Regions from separate parts of the Streptomyces sp. NPDC088746 genome, predicted to be linked through region 2. Evidence: riboswitches for the same ligand, from Rfam matches in the RefSeq annotation. Region 2 holds a riboswitch; each other region holds the start of a gene.
The links. Region 2 has a riboswitch for cobalamin ahead of ACIP63_RS12090 (ribonucleoside-diphosphate reductase subunit alpha). Riboswitches for the same ligand answer to the same signal wherever they lie in the genome.

Region 1 (5,008 bases), on a different contig from region 2:
AACGCCGCGGCCATGGAGACCACCGCCACCTACGACCGTGAGCGGGACGGCTTCGTCCTGCACACCCCGAACCCGGGTGCGCAGAAGTTCATGCCCAACACCAGCCCGGCGGGCGGAGCGAAGTCCGGCCTGGTCGCCGCCCGCCTGGTGGCCGACGGCTCCGACCACGGGGTACGGCTCTTCCTGGTGCCGCTCACCGACGACGCGCAGGCGCTGCCCGGTGTCCGGGTGCGGCGGCTCCCGGCCCGGATGGGCAGCCCGGTGGACCACTGCCTGACCTCGTTCGACCGGCTCTTCGTGGCACGGGACGCCCTGCTGGGGCCGGCCGAGGAGGGCGACGCGCCGGGGGAGTTCAGAACGGGACCGGGGGACAGGCGGCGGCGCTTCCTCACCTCGATCGGGCGGGTCACCCCCGGCCGGATCTCCATGAGCGCCTGCGCGGCGGGCTCGGCCCGCGCGACGTTGGCGGTCGCCGTACGCTACGGCGGCCACCGGATGATCTCCGGCTCCCGGGGCGCCCCACCGGTGCCGGTGAACGCCCACCGGACGCACCACGGTCCGCTCGCCTCGGCCATGGCCATGGTCTTCGCCATGAGTCTGCTGTACCGCAGGGCGCAGGAACGCTGGGAAGCCTGTACGGACGAGCGCGCCCGGACGGACGCGGTACGACTGGTCGATGTCGCCAAGGCGTGGATCACCTGGCGGGCCCGCGACGTCATCGTCGAGAGCCGTGAACGCTGCGGCGCGCAGGCGCTGCTGGAGAACAACGGCATGACCGAACTCGTCACGGGCGTGGAGGGGGCCATCACCGCGGAGGGCGACAACATCGCCCTGTACGCCAAGGCGGCGGCCGACATGCTCCTCGCCGCCGAGCCCGGCGGTGACGCCGCCCGGGACCGGGCCCCGCACCCCGGGGACCTCTCCGACCCGTACTTCCTGGGCCGGCTCCTCACCTCGGTCCAGGACATCTGGTTCGCCCGGGCCAGGACCCGCGCGCTGCGGGCGCCCGAAGCCGACACCCTCGGCCGGTGGAACGCGGCCTCCGGCCCCGCCCTGCGCGGGGTCGAGGCCTACGCGTACCGGCAGGCCGCCGAGGCCTACGCGGAGGCCCGCGCGACGCTGCCCGACGGGGCGGCCAGGGACCGGCTCGGGGAGCTGGAGCGGCTGTTCGCCCTAGAATGGGTGTCACGCAACAGCGGTGACCTGCTGGCCGCCGGCCTCCTGAGCGCCTCTCAGGTGGACGCCCTGCCGGAGGCCGTGGAGGAGCTCCTCACGGCCGTCGCCGCGCACGCCCCGGAGCTGGCCGACTCCTTCGCGCTGCCGGAGGCACTCCTCGCCGACTGGCCGATCGCCGGACCCGGCTACGCGGACGCGTACGACGACCCCGGGGGCCCGTGGAACACGCGCCCGGCGGGCGCCCGATGAGCGCCGGAAGCAAGGGGCGGGCTGCCTGTTGCCGCCTGGGCGAGCACCTGGAGATCCTGGGACTGCGCGCCGTCCTGCTCGCCTACTGGGGCACCACGTCCGTGCTCGCCCGCCGCGGCGGGAAGCCGCAGGACGACGGCGGCGAATCGGTTCGCCCCAAGGGCTGACCCGCCCGACGGCCGGCCGGTACGGAGGGGGAGAAGCCCCCGCCGTACCGGCGACGGCCCCCGAGGCCGCCGGCGCGCCGCGTGATAGCTTGCAGACGCCAGTCACACTCCACGTGGAGTCAGGGAATCCGGTGAGAATCCGGAGCTGACGCGCAGCGGTGAGGGGGACGGGCGGGGCCACAGCCACTGGGAAACCCTCGGGTGCACCGGGAAGGCGCCTCGTCCGGACGAACCCGAGTCCGAAGACCTGCTGGCAACCGCTTCCGCACCGGGAGCGGAACTCCGTACGGGCTCCGCGCATGAGCCCAGAGAATGCCGAGGACTCCGTGCCGCCCATAGCCAGCACCGCACGCCGAACAGCCCTGCTCATCGCGGGACTTGTCGTCCTTCTGACCGCCTGCGGGGGAGGCGGAAGCACCCCTGACGGCGCAGCACGGGACGCCGCCGGCGACGGCTTCCCCGTGACCCTGAAGAACTGCGGCCGTACGGTGAGAGTCGACTCGCCACCGCGTCACGCCGTCTCCCTCAACCAGGGATCGACGGAGATCCTGCTCTCCCTGGGCCTCGCCGACAGGCTGGCCGCCACCGCGACCTGGACGGACCCGGTGATGAAGGGCCTGGAGAAGGACGAATCCACGGTGAAGCGCCTCGCCGAGAACCAGCCCTCCTCCGAGAAGGTCCTCGCCGAGGAACCCGACTTCGTCAGCGCCTCGTTCGAGTCCACCCTCGGCAAGGGCGGGGTGGCGTCCCGCGACCAGTTCGAGGAGCTCGGCGTACCGACGTACCTCGCACCCTCCGACTGCGCGGGCAAGGACAACACCGGAAGCAGCGACGGCTCCCGCTCCGAGCCCCTGACCATGGACCGCGTCTACGGCGAAGTACGCGACCTGGCCAAGGTGTTCGGCGTCCCGCAACGGGGCGAGAAGCTGGTGAAGAGCCTCCGCGGCCGCGTCGACAGGGCGACCGCGGACATCGACGCGTCCGGCACCACGATGCTCTACTGGTTCGCCAACTCCGAGGCCCCGTACCTGGCCGGGTGCTGCGGCGCCCCCGGCATCATCACCGAGGAGCTCGGCGCGAAGAACGTCTTCGACGACACGCACGAGGAATGGCCCCAGATCAACTGGGAGACCGTCGCCGACCGGAACCCCGACGTACTGGTCATCGGGGACCTGACCCGGAAGTCGCAGACGGCCGAGAGCGCGGCGAAGAAGATCGAGTTCCTGGAGTCCAACCCCGCCACGAAGAACATGGACGCCGTCCGGCACAAACGGTACGTCCTGCTGAGCGGCCAGGCGATGAATCCGACCATCCGGACCGTGGAGGGCGTGGAGCGCGTCGCGGCCGGTCTGCGCTCGTTCGGGCTCGCGGGGTGACGGAGACCGAACGCGCCCCGGAGGTACGGGCGGAGCAGCCGCCCGCGGTCCGGACGGCCCCCGGAGCCCTGATCCTGCGCGACGGTGTCCTGTGGAGCGCCGGGGTCGCCCTGCTCCTCCTCTCCGTCGCGGTCGCCGTCACGATCGGACCCGCCCGTATCTCCGTCCCGGACGTCTGGTCCGCGGTGGCCTCGCACCTCGGCCTGGGAGACGGGCGGCTGACCCCGATCCGGGACGGCATCATCTGGAACCTGCGCATGCCCCGCACCCTGCTCGCCGCGGTGTGCGGGGCCGGACTCGCGGTGTGCGGCACCGTGATGCAGTCGCTGCTGCGCAACCCGCTCGCTGACCCCTTCGTCCTCGGCGTCTCCTCCGGGGCGTCCACCGGGGCGGTGGTGGTCGTCGTCCTGGGTGTCGGCGGCGGAGCCGTGTCGGTCTCCGGCGGTGCGTTCGCCGGGGCGCTGTGCTCGTTCGCCCTCGTCCTGCTGCTCAGCCACACCCTCGGCGGATCCACCGACCGGGTCGTCCTCTCCGGGGTCGCGGCCATGCAGCTCTTCTCCGCGCTCACGTCCTTCGTCGTGATGACCGCCGCCGACGCCGAGCAGACCCGGGGCGTGCTCTTCTGGCTGCTCGGCTCGCTGAGCGGGGTGGGCTGGAGCGATGTGTGGATGTGCTCGGCCGTGCTGGCCGTGACGCTGCTGATCTGCCTCGGCCACGCCCGTACGCTCGACGCCTTCGCCTTCGGCCAGGACGCCGCGGCCGCCCTCGGGGTGCACGTGGGGCGCACCCGGATCGTGCTGCTCTGCACCACCGCGCTCCTGACGGCGGCGCTGGTCAGTTCGGCGGGAGCCATCGGTTTCGTCGGCCTCGTCCTGCCGCACGCCGCCCGGGCGTTGACGGGTTCGGGGCACCGGCGGCTGCTGCCGGTGACCGCTCTCGCCGGAGCCGTGTTCCTGGTCTGGGTCGACACCCTGGCCAGGACCGTCCTCGACCCGCAGGAGGTCCCGGTCGGCGTGGTCACCTCACTCATCGGGGTGCCCGTCTTCGTCCTCATCCTCCACCGCACCCGGAGGAGCGCGTGAACCGGACAGCGGTCCCCGGTGACGGTTTGCGGGCCGACCGGGTCAGCAGGGAGGCCGGCGGGCGGATCGTCCTCGACGGAGTGAGCATCGCGCCGCCGCCCGGCACCACCGTCGGACTCCTGGGGCCCAACGGCTCCGGCAAGACCACGCTGCTGCGGGTGATGGCGGGCGTCATCGCCCCCGGCGCGGGCGTCGTCACCCTCGACGGCCGCACGCTCGCCGAGACCGGCAGGCGAGGCGTGGCCCGCCGCGTGGCCGTCGTCGACCAGCACGCGGTCACCCAGGTCGACCTGAGCGTGCTGGACGTCGTACGCCTCGGCCGCATCCCGCACCGGCGGGCCTGGTCCGCGCCCGGACCCGAGGACGATGCCGCCGTACGCGAGGCCCTGGCGCGCACCGGGCTCGCCGACCGTGCCGCACAGTCCTGGCACACCCTGTCGGGTGGTGAGCGGCAGCGGGTGCAGATCGCCCGCGCCCTCGCCCAGCAGCCGCGTGAACTCCTGCTGGACGAGCCCACCAACCACCTGGACATCCAGCACCAGCTGGAACTGCTCTCCCTGGTCGCCGCGCTGCCCGTCACCGCGGTGGTCGCGCTGCACGACCTCAATCTGGCCGCCATGTTCTGCGACCGGGTCACGGTCATGAAGGAAGGCCGGGTGGTCGCCGGCGGAACGCCCTCGGAGGTGATCACCGAGGAACTCATCGCCGACGTCTACCGGGTACGAGCGGTGGTCACGCCGGAAGGGCCCGACGGGCGCCCCTCCGTGCGTTTTCTGCCGGGAGAAGCCGTCCGCCGGCAACAGCGCGACGAGAGGGCGGGCCCGTGAACCACCCGGGTCCGCCCCTCGCTGCTGTCGCGCGGCCTTTCGCCGCTGTGTGAGGGGTCAGCGACGACGTCCCTGGCCGAACTCGCCGCCCATGTCCTTGCCGCTGCCCATGTCGTCCTTGCCGTCCGCGT
Region 2 (5,008 bases):
TCTCCAAGCTGGTCTCGCTGCTGGTCAAGGTCGGCGCACTCGCCTTCGTCCTCACCATGGACAAGACGGTCGCGATCAACTTCCAGCTGCTGGGCGGCATCTGGATCCTCCAGACGATGCCGGCCCTGGTGGGCGGCCTGTTCACCCGGTGGTTCCACCGCTGGGCACTGATCGCCGGCTGGGCGGTCGGCATGATCTACGGCACGGTGGCCGCGTACGGCGTCGCCAGCCCGACCCAGAAGCACTTCGGCGGGTCCTCGAAGGAGATCCCGGGTATCGGCGAGATCGGCTACATCGGTCTCACCGCGTTCGTGCTGAACGTCGTCGTCGTGCTCGTGCTGACCGTCGTCCTCAACGCGGTGAAGGCGCCGGCCGGTGTGGACGAGACCTCCCCGTCCGACTACACGGCGGACGCGGGCGACCCCGGCGTCAAGGTCGAGCTCCCGCCGGCCACGGCGGGCGCCCCCGGCGGCCACTGACCCCACAGCCGTCGCTCCGAGGCAAGACGTCCGTCCCGGCAGGGTCCTCCCTGCCGGGACGGAGTCGTGTCAGGGCCGGCCCCCGGGGCCGTCGGCCTCCGGAAACGGGGCGCGCCGCGCCCGGCGGCCGGGGCAGACTGCCGCCCATGGACGTATCGATCAGGCCGGCCCGGCCCGCTCAGTTCGCGGAGCTGGGCGAGATCACCGCGCAGGCGTATCTGGACGACGGACTCCTGGACTTCGGCGCCGACGACCCCTACCTGGAACAGCTCCGCGCGGTCGGGCGGCGGGCCGCCGAGGCCGAGGTGCTGGTCGCGCTGGACGCCGACGGCCGGTTGCTGGGCGGTGTCACCTACGTCGCGCCGGGCAGCCCGTGGGCGGACATCGCCGGGGAGGGCGAGGCCGAGTTCCGGATGCTGGCCGTCTCGCCGGAGGCCCGTGGGCGGGGCGCGGGCGAGGCGCTCGTACGGGCCTGTGTCGAGCGGGCACGGGCCGCCGAGGGCGTCTCGGGGATCGTCCTGTCGACGGCCCCGGCCATGCACGGCGCCCATCGGATATACCGCCGCCTCGGCTTCGTACGGACTCCCGAACGGGACTGGTACCCGCTGCCGGAGCTCGTGCTTCTGACCTTCCGTCTGGAGCTCTGACCCTTCACGACACAAGATGTGGGGGCTTCTTCAATCGGCAGCCCCCACATGTATGCTCGACCTCGCTGTCGCCGCAGGGGAATCCGGTGAGAATCCGGAACTGTCCCGCAACGGTGTGATCGGCGTGCTTCGCGCACCCCGAAGTCCGAAGACCTGTCGACAGTGCGCCCGGCTCGACCGAACCGGGCGCCGATACGTCCGGGCCCCGCGGAGGGCCGGTGGACGCCGTGCGCCGTGCTGCCCTTCCCCGGGCGCCGCCGTGCCCGGCTGCCCCGCTCCCGCAGGCCCTGAGCCGAGCGAGGGATAGCCCCAGTGACCATCGCGCCAGCCGACCCGGTTTCAGCCACGGAATCCGAAGGCCGCACGACCGACGCGCCCGGGACCGCACTGCTGCGGACCCTGACCGGCCTCACCGCCGATCTGCCCGACACCGACCCCGGACGGGTGGCCGCCGCCGCACTGCGCGGCCGCAACGCCCGGTCGGACGAGGCCGAGCTGCGCTCGCTGGCCACCGAGGCCGCCGCCGGCCTGATCTCCGAGGACCCCGCCTACTCCCGGCTCGCCGCCCGGCTCCTCACGCGGGCCATCGCGGACGAGGCCGCCGGCCAGGGCGCTGTCTCCTTCTCCGCGTCGGTCGCCGTCGGACACCGCGAGGGCCTGATCGCGGACCGAACGGCCGAGTTCGTCACGCTGCACGCCGCCGCCCTCGACGCGCTCGTCGACCAGGCGCTCGCCGACGGCGCCGACGACCGCTTCGGTTACTTCGGGCTGCGGACCCTGCACAGCCGGTACCTGCTGCGCCACCCGCTCACCCGCGACGTCGTCGAGACCCCGCAGCACTTCATGCTGCGCGTCGCCGCCGGGCTCGCCGAGGACACCTCCGAGCGGGCTCTGGAGGAAGTGGCCGCGCTGTACGGCCTGATGAACCGGCTCGACTACCTGCCCTCCTCCCCCACCCTCTTCAACTCGGGCACCCGCCACCCGCAGATGTCGTCCTGCTACCTGCTGGACTCGCCGCTGGACGAGCTGGACTCGATCTACGACCGCTACCACCAGGTGGCGCGCCTCTCCAAGCACGCGGGCGGCATCGGGCTCTCGTACTCCCGCGTGCGCGCCCGGGGTTCGCTCATCCGCGGCACGAACGGGCACTCCAACGGCATCGTGCCGTTCCTGAAGACGCTCGACGCCTCGGTCGCAGCGGTGAACCAGGGCGGCCGCCGCAAGGGTGCCGCGGCCGTCTACCTGGAGACGTGGCACGCGGACATCGAGGAGTTCCTGGAGCTGCGCGACAACACCGGCGAGGACCAGCGGCGTACGCACAACCTCAACCTGGCGCACTGGATCCCGGACGAGTTCATGCGCCGCGTCGACGCGGACACCGAGTGGTCGCTGTTCTCCCCGGCCGACGCCCCCGAGCTCGTGGACCTGTGGGGCGAGGAGTTCGACGCCGCCTACCGCGCCGCCGAGGCCAAGGGGCTGGCCCGCAAGACCCTGCCGGCCCGTGAGCTCTACGGCCGGATGATGCGGACCCTCGCCCAGACCGGGCAGGGCTGGATGACGTTCAAGGACGCCTCCAACCGCACGGCGAACCAGACCGCCGAGCCGGGCCGTGTCGTGCACTCCTCGAACCTGTGCACGGAGATCCTCGAAGTCACCGACGACGGCGAGACGGCCGTCTGCAACCTGGGTTCGGTCAACCTGGGCGCGTTCGTCGCCGACGGCACCATCGACTGGGAGCGGCTGGACGCCACCGTCCGCACGGCGGTGACCTTCCTGGACCGCGTGGTGGACATCAACTTCTACCCGACCGAGCAGGCCGGCCGCTCCAACGCCCGCTGGCGCCCGGTGGGCCTGGGCGCGATGGGCCTCCAGGACGTCTTCTTCCAGCTGCGGCTGCCCTTCGACTCCCCCGAGGCCCGCGCGCTCTCCACCCGGATCTCCGAGCGGATCATGCTCGCCGCGTACGAGGCCTCCTGCGACCTGGCCGAGCGGTCGGGCCCGCTGCCCGCCTGGTCCGAGACCCGCGCGGCCCGGGGCGTCCTGCACCCCGACCACTACGACACCGAGCTGAACTGGCCGGAGCGCTGGGACGCGCTGCGCGCCCGGATCGCGAAGACCGGCATGCGCAACTCGCTGCTGCTCGCCATCGCGCCGACGGCGACGATCGCCTCGATCGCCGGGGTGTACGAGTGCATCGAGCCGCAGGTCTCCAACCTCTTCAAGCGCGAGACGCTCAGCGGAGAGTTCCTCCAGGTCAACGCCTACCTGGTCGACGAGCTGAAGAGGCTCGGCGTCTGGGACGCGCGGACCCGTGAGGCGCTGCGCGAGGCGAGCGGCTCCGTGCAGGGCTTCGCCTGGATCCCCGAGGACGTGCGGGCGCTGTACCGCACGGCGTGGGAGATCCCGCAGCGCGGCCTGATCGACATGGCGGCCGCCCGTACCCCGTTCCTCGACCAGAGCCAGTCGCTCAACCTGTTCCTGGAGACGCCGACGATCGGCAAGCTCTCCTCGATGTACGCGTACGCCTGGAAGCAGGGGCTGAAGACGACGTACTACCTGCGTTCGCGCCCGGCGACCCGGATCGCCCGCGCGGCGTCCGGGACGGCCGCCGCCGCTGCCCCGATTCCCGTACAGCAGGCTTCCGCTCCCGACGCGGACGCGGTCGCCTGCTCCCTCGAAAACCCCGAGTCCTGCGAGGCCTGCCAGTGATGAGCTCCCACGAGAACAAGAACCTGCTCGACCCGGGCTTCGAACTGACCCTGCGTCCGATGCGCTACCCGGACTTCTACGAGCGCTACCGGGACGCGATCAAGAACACCTGGACGGTGGAGGAGGTCGATCTGCACTCCGACGTCTCCGACCTCGCCAAGCTCTCCCCCGGTGAGCAGCACATGATCGGCCGGCTGGTCGCGTTCTTCGCGACGGGTGACTCGATCGTCTCCAACAACCTGGTGCTGACGCTCTACAAGCACATCAACTCGCCCGAGGCGCGGCTCTACCTGTCGCGTCAGCTGTTCGAGGAGGCCGTGCACGTCCAGTTCTACCTGACGCTGCTCGACACCTATCTGCCCGACCCGGAGGACCGTGCGGCGGCCTTCGACGCGGTCGAGGAGATCCCCTCGATCCGCGAGAAGGCGCAGTTCTGCTTCCGGTGGATGGACTCGGTCGAGAAGATCGAGCGGCTGGAGACGAAGGCGGACCGCCGGTGCTTCCTGCTCAACCTGATCTGCTTCGCCGCGTGCATCGAAGGGCTGTTCTTCTACGGCGCGTTCGCGTACGTCTACTGGTTCCGCTCGCGCGGCCTGCTGCACGGTCTCGCCACGGGCACCAACTGGGTGTTCCGTGACGAGACGATGCACATGAACTTCGCCTTCGAGGTCGTCGACACCGTCCGCAAGGAGGAGCCGGACCTCTTCGACGACGAGCTCCGACAGCAGGTCACCGACATGCTGCGGGAGGCCGTCGAGGCGGAGCTGCAGTTCGGCCGTGACCTGTGCGGCGAGGGCCTGCCGGGGATGAACACCGAGTCGATGCGCCAGTACCTGGAGTGCGTCGCCGACCAGCGGCTCACCCGGCTCGGCTTCCCCGCGCTCTACGGTTCCGAGAACCCGTTCTCGTTCATGGAGCTCCAGGGGGTGCAGGAGCTGACGAACTTCTTCGAGCGGCGCCCGTCCGCGTACCAGGTGGCGGTGGAGGGGTCCGTCGGCTTCGACGACGACTTCTAGATCCGTCGCCGTTCGATCGGGGGGCGGGACGGTGTGAAGGCCCGGCCCGCCCCCCGGAGTCGTACTCAAGGCGTTCCGGCTCCGTGCCTGCCGGCGGGGAGCGCTGTCAGCGGCTGAGCCAGCCACCGTCGACGGGCAGTGTCACGCCGTGGACGTA
Region 3 (5,008 bases), on a different contig from region 2:
GTCGCCGCCAGGTGAAGCTTCGTCAGCGCACCCTCGGGGCGCCGGGATCCGGTGGTCCTGCCGTGCTCGGTACGCGCCCGGGACCGCCGCCCGGCCGCGCCCTCGCCCAGTCCGGGCACGCTGAGCATCTTCGTACGGAACGGCTCGCCGGCCCGAACGGGCTGCTGCTCCCCGGCACCGCCGCCGGGCGCGGGCGCGTCGCCGCTCCCGGTCCGCTCAGGGCCGGGCGCGTCGGTACCGCCGTCGTCGGGACCACCCGCGTCCGTACCGCCGTCGTCGGGGCCGCCGCCCTGCGGGGGCACCCCGCCGCCGGGCCCGTCGGGGTCCGGATCTTCGTCGCCCCCGCCGTCGCCGTCCGCCGCGTCCTGGAGGGCCTCGTCCAGCTTGTCCTCGTCCAGTCCGGGCGCGTCGAACGGGTTGCGCCGGCGCCGGTGGGGGAGCGCCAGGAGCGCGGCCTGCCGTACGTCCTCGGCGACGACCTCCTCGCGCCCCGCCCACGCGGCCAGCGCAGTCGCGGTGCGCGCCATGACGATGTCGGCGCGCATCCCGTCGACCTCGAACGCCGCGCACGTCGCCGCGATCTGCCGCAACACGCCGTCGCCGAGCACCACACGGGGAAGCAGGGCGCGCGCGGCGACGATCCGCTCGCGCAACGCGGCCTCCTCGTCGGCCCACCGCGCGGCGAAGGCGGCCGGATCGTCGTCGTGGGCGAGCCTGCGGCGTACGACCTCGACGCGCAGGTCCGTGTCACGCGAGGCCGCCACCTCGACGGTCAGCCCGAAGCGGTCCAGCAGCTGCGGCCGGAGCTCGCCCTCCTCCGGGTTCATCGTCCCCACCAGCAGGAAGCGCGCCGCGTGACGCACGGAGACACCCTCCCGCTCCACGTACGAGGCACCCATGGCCGCCGCGTCGAGCAGCAGGTCCACCAGGTGGTCATGGAGGAGATTGACCTCGTCGACGTACAGGATCCCGCGATGGGCCTCGGCGAGGAGCCCCGGCTCGAAGGCCTTCACGCCCTCCGAGAGAGCCCGTTCGATGTCGAGGGCGCCGACCAGCCGGTCCTCCGACGCGCCGACCGGAAGCTCCACGGTCCGCGCCGGACGCGACACGCCCGTACCCGTCTCGTGGGGACCGTCCGGACACGCCGGATCGGGCGCGCCCGGGGCGCACGAGAAGCGGCACCCCGCCACGACCTCGACCTCGGGCATGAGCGCGGCGAGCGCGCGTACGGCGGTGGACTTGGCGGTGCCCTTCTCGCCGCGGACCAGGACCCCGCCGACGGCGGGACTGACCGCGTTGAGCAGAAGACCCAGCCGCAGGTCGTCCTGTCCGACGATGGCGGTGAAGGGATACGGCGTACTCATAGGGCCTCCTCTGTCGCAACCACACCTGCATGACCGGGCGCGGGCGGCGCACCCGGCGGGATGAACGGCAGCCCCTGCGGCGGGCCGGTCTCGATCAGCCGCCACAACGCGTCCGTGTCCGCGTGTTCCTCGATCAGGTCCCCCAGCCGGTCCAGCTGTTCCTCCCGCAACGCCCCGAAGCTCGTGTCCGGCGCCGCGGTGAACCGCCGCCCCGAGGCCCGCGCGACCTCGCCCAGGAACGCCCGCCGGAACGCGTCGCTCTCCAGCGAACCGTGCCAGTGCGTCCCCCAGACCGAGCCCACCCGGCACCCGTCGAGGAACGGCTCGCCGCCGCTCACCTCGGCGACCCCGTGGTGGATCTCGTAACCCTCCACCGGCTCCCCGAGCGCCGACCCGACGGGCCGCCCCAGGACCTTCTCCCGGCCGAAACGGACGCGTACGGGCAGCAGCCCGAGTCCCTCGACCAGTCCGGCCCGCGACTCCACGTCGTCCTCGATCCGCTCGCCCAGCACCTGGAACCCTCCGCAGATGCCCAGCACCGGGCGGCCCTCCGCGGCACGCCGGGCCAGCGCGTCGGCCAGCCCCCGCTCGCGCAGCCACGCCAGCGCCTTCACGGTGCCCCGCGTCCCGGGCACGATCACGAGGTCCGCGTCGACGAGCTCCTCCGCCCGGTCCACGAACCGCACCACCACACCCGGCTCGGCCGCCAGCGCGTCCACATCGGTGAAGTTCGACATCAGCGGCACGGCGCACACCGCGACCCGCAGCACGTCCTCGCCGTGCGGCGGCGCCACGACCGACTCGCGTACGGTGCCGCGCATCGAGACCCGCAGCCCGTCCTCCTCGTCGATGCCCAGCCCGTGGGCGTACGGCAGCACCCCGTACGTCCGCCGCCCCGTGAGCCCGAGCAGCATGTCGAGACCGGGTTCCAGCAGCGACACGTCACCGCGGAACTTGTTGACGAGGTATCCCGCGACCAGCGACTGGTCCTCGGGGCTCAGCAGCGCCGTCGTGCCGAAGAACGAGGCGAACACACCGCCCCGGTCGATGTCGCCGACCACCAGCACGGGAAAGCGCGCCGCCCGGGCGATGCCCATGTTCACGATGTCCGTGCGCCGCAGATTGATCTCGGCAGGACTGCCCGCCCCCTCGCAGATCACGGCGTCATACGTGCCCCGCAGCTGCTCCAGACAGTCCACGACCGTCCCCAGCAGCGCCTCCTGGCGACCGCCGTGGTAGCCGCGGGCGCTCATCTCGCCCACCGGCTTCCCCATCAGGACGACCTGGCTCGACCGGTCGCCGCCGGGCTTGAGCAGCACCGGGTTCATCAGCGCGGACGGCTCCACCCGGGCGGCCTGCGCCTGCATCGCCTGGGCGCGGCCGATCTCCGCCCCCTCCCGGGTGACGAACGAGTTCAGCGACATGTTCTGCGCCTTGAACGGCGCGACCTTCACCCCCCGGCGCACCAGCCACCGGCAGATCCCCGCCGTGACGACGCTCTTGCCCGCGTCCGAAGTGGTCCCCGCGACCAGCAGCCCGCCGCTCATCCGACTCTCCGTCCCATGGCCGACCGCCCCGCCGCACACACGACGAGGGCCAGCACACTCACCCGGCGCGACAGCCGCACCGCGCGTTCGATGTCCGTGACCCGCACGTCCCGGCCGGCCCCGCCGTTGAGCACCGGCCGGTGCTCGACCCGCCCGCCGTACGCGAGCGTGCCGCCGAGGCGTACGCCGAGCGCCCCCGCGAACGAGGCCTCCACGGGGCCCGCGTTGGGGCTGGGGTGCCTGCCCGCGTCCGCCCGCCACGCCCGGACCGCCTCGCGCGGGCGGCCCCCGGCGGCCACGGCGAGCACGGCGGTGAGCCGGGCCCCGGGCCAGCCGGCGATGTCGTCGAGCCGGGCCGACGCCCAGCCGTAGCGCCGGTAGCGGGGCGACTTGTGCCCGACCATGGCGTCGAGCGTGTTGACCGCCCGGAAGGCGACCAGCCCGGGCACCCCGCCGAGCGCGCCCCACACGAGGGCCCCCACGACGGCGTCCGAGGTGTTCTCGGCGACGGACTCCACCACGGCGCGGGCGATCTGCTGCCCGTCCAGTGCCTGCGGATCACGGCCGCACAGATGCGGCAGCCGCTCCCGGGCGAGCTCGATGTCCCCGGCGGCCAGCGCCCCGCCGACGGCACGCGCCTCGCGGCCCAGTGAGGTGCCCCCGACGACGGACCAGGTGGCGGCGGCGGTCAGCGCCACGGCGGCGGCGGGACGGTTCCGGACGGCACGCGCCGCCAGGGCGGCGGCGCCCGTGGCGCCCCCGGCGCAGACGAGCGTGTGCAGGGCGCCCCAGCCGCGGTGGTCACGCCACAGGCGGCGCTCGGCGCCCGCCGCCGCACGCCCGAAGGCGGCGACGGGGTGGCCACGCCGGGGATCACCGAACAGCAGGTCGCCGATCAGGCCGGCGGCGGCTCCGTACGCGAAGATGCGGTCGGCTCGCACCGCTCAGCCGGCCGTCGCGCCTCGGAGGACCTTCGTGACAGGTGGTGAAGCGACCGACGCAGGGCAGCCAGGCATGGCGTATGTCCTCACTCAGGGTCCGCGCCCTGGTTCGACGTGACCGGCGACGAGAGTCTCCTGGCTTCCGGATCCGCAGTTCCTCCGGCCTTCCAGCCCGCGGTGGCGGGCCGTGACTTCCGTGTGGAGGCTGCTCCCCGGTGACAGTGGCGGGACCGCGCCGGATTCGCACCGGCTTCCTCTCCTGTCGCCGTAAGGCCGGCAGGCACATGTGTGCCGGTCGGCCTAAATGGCTCCGGCAGTCCACCATGCCCCGTGAATGCCCGTCAACCTGCCGTTGACCTGCGAGGCTTCAATGTGCTCAGACGCACACCGGGCCGGACACACGTGGTGTGTCCGGCCCGGGCGGAAGTCCGCGGGGGAGCGGTCAGGCGACGATCAGATAGATCCCGTACGCGACCGCCGCCGCGCACAGCCCGAAGCAGGCGTACGCGCCGGTGCGCACCAGGCCGTTGGCACCGCCGCCGCCCTGTGCGGTCGACGTCTGCCGGGCCATGCCCGTGATACCGAGGGTGAAGAGGCCGACCAGCGCGACGGTGACCACGAGGCTGACGCCGAAGACGGACGCGAGAGCTGCCCAGTCGATGTTCATGCGGATCCGTCCTTACACCGTGGCCGGGTCGGCCGGGGTTCCGGCCGTCGTGGCCGGGGCCGAGATGGTGGTCTTGAGCTCCGGTACGAGGGCACCGGCGGGCGGCGGGCTGACCGCGGAGATGGCGGTGGTGACGACGCCCGCGGGCTCGGCCTCCGCGTTCACGTTGGTGTGGTCGACCGGCTTGCGGCGCGACAGCAGCCAGATGGCTCCGGAGCCCGCGACGAGGAGGACGGCGACCGCCCCGACGCCCCAGGGCCCCTGCTTGGTCAGGAACTCGGCGCCCGCGCCCATCAGACCGGCGGCCGGCAGGGTCAGGCCCCAGGCGACGAACATCCGGGTGGCGGTGGACCAGCGGACCACGCCTCCCTTGCGTCCGAGACCCGCGCCCATGACGGCACCGGAGCAGGACTGCGTGGTGGAGAGGGAGAAGCCGAGGTGCGAGGAGGCCAGGATGACCGTGGCCGCACTGGTCTGGGCCGCGAAGCC

Region 1: it holds a riboswitch for cobalamin, as region 2 does, so the genes downstream of both, ACIP63_RS15910 (ABC transporter substrate-binding protein) here and ACIP63_RS12090 (ribonucleoside-diphosphate reductase subunit alpha) in region 2, are expected to answer to the same signal.
Region 3: it holds a riboswitch for cobalamin, as region 2 does, so the genes downstream of both, ACIP63_RS00300 (cobalamin biosynthesis protein) here and ACIP63_RS12090 (ribonucleoside-diphosphate reductase subunit alpha) in region 2, are expected to answer to the same signal.

The regions. Positions count from the first base shown of each region.
Region 1 is NZ_JBIVLA010000003.1:307,489-312,496, reverse strand. It holds gene ACIP63_RS15920 (acyl-CoA dehydrogenase) at 1-1,425, shown strand, start outside; gene ACIP63_RS15915 (hypothetical protein) at 1,422-1,592, shown strand; cobalamin riboswitch at 1,675-1,862, shown strand; gene ACIP63_RS15910 (ABC transporter substrate-binding protein) at 1,892-2,968, shown strand; gene ACIP63_RS15905 (FecCD family ABC transporter permease) at 2,965-4,050, shown strand; gene ACIP63_RS15900 (ABC transporter ATP-binding protein) at 4,047-4,877, shown strand; gene ACIP63_RS15895 (PRC and DUF2382 domain-containing protein) at 4,935-5,008, opposite strand, start outside.
Region 2 is NZ_JBIVLA010000002.1:991,194-996,201, reverse strand. It holds gene mctP (monocarboxylate uptake permease MctP) at 1-479, shown strand, start outside; gene ACIP63_RS12095 (GNAT family N-acetyltransferase) at 626-1,126, shown strand; cobalamin riboswitch at 1,167-1,302, shown strand; gene ACIP63_RS12090 (ribonucleoside-diphosphate reductase subunit alpha) at 1,439-3,835, shown strand; gene ACIP63_RS12085 (ribonucleotide-diphosphate reductase subunit beta) at 3,835-4,851, shown strand; gene ACIP63_RS12080 (SDR family oxidoreductase) at 4,958-5,008, opposite strand, start outside.
Region 3 is NZ_JBIVLA010000001.1:55,738-60,745, reverse strand. It holds gene ACIP63_RS00310 (putative cobaltochelatase) at 1-1,364, opposite strand, end outside; gene ACIP63_RS00305 (cobyric acid synthase) at 1,361-2,911, opposite strand; gene ACIP63_RS00300 (cobalamin biosynthesis protein) at 2,908-3,852, opposite strand; cobalamin riboswitch at 3,981-4,110, opposite strand; gene ACIP63_RS00295 (hypothetical protein) at 4,295-4,519, opposite strand; gene ACIP63_RS00290 (anion permease) at 4,532-5,008, opposite strand, start outside.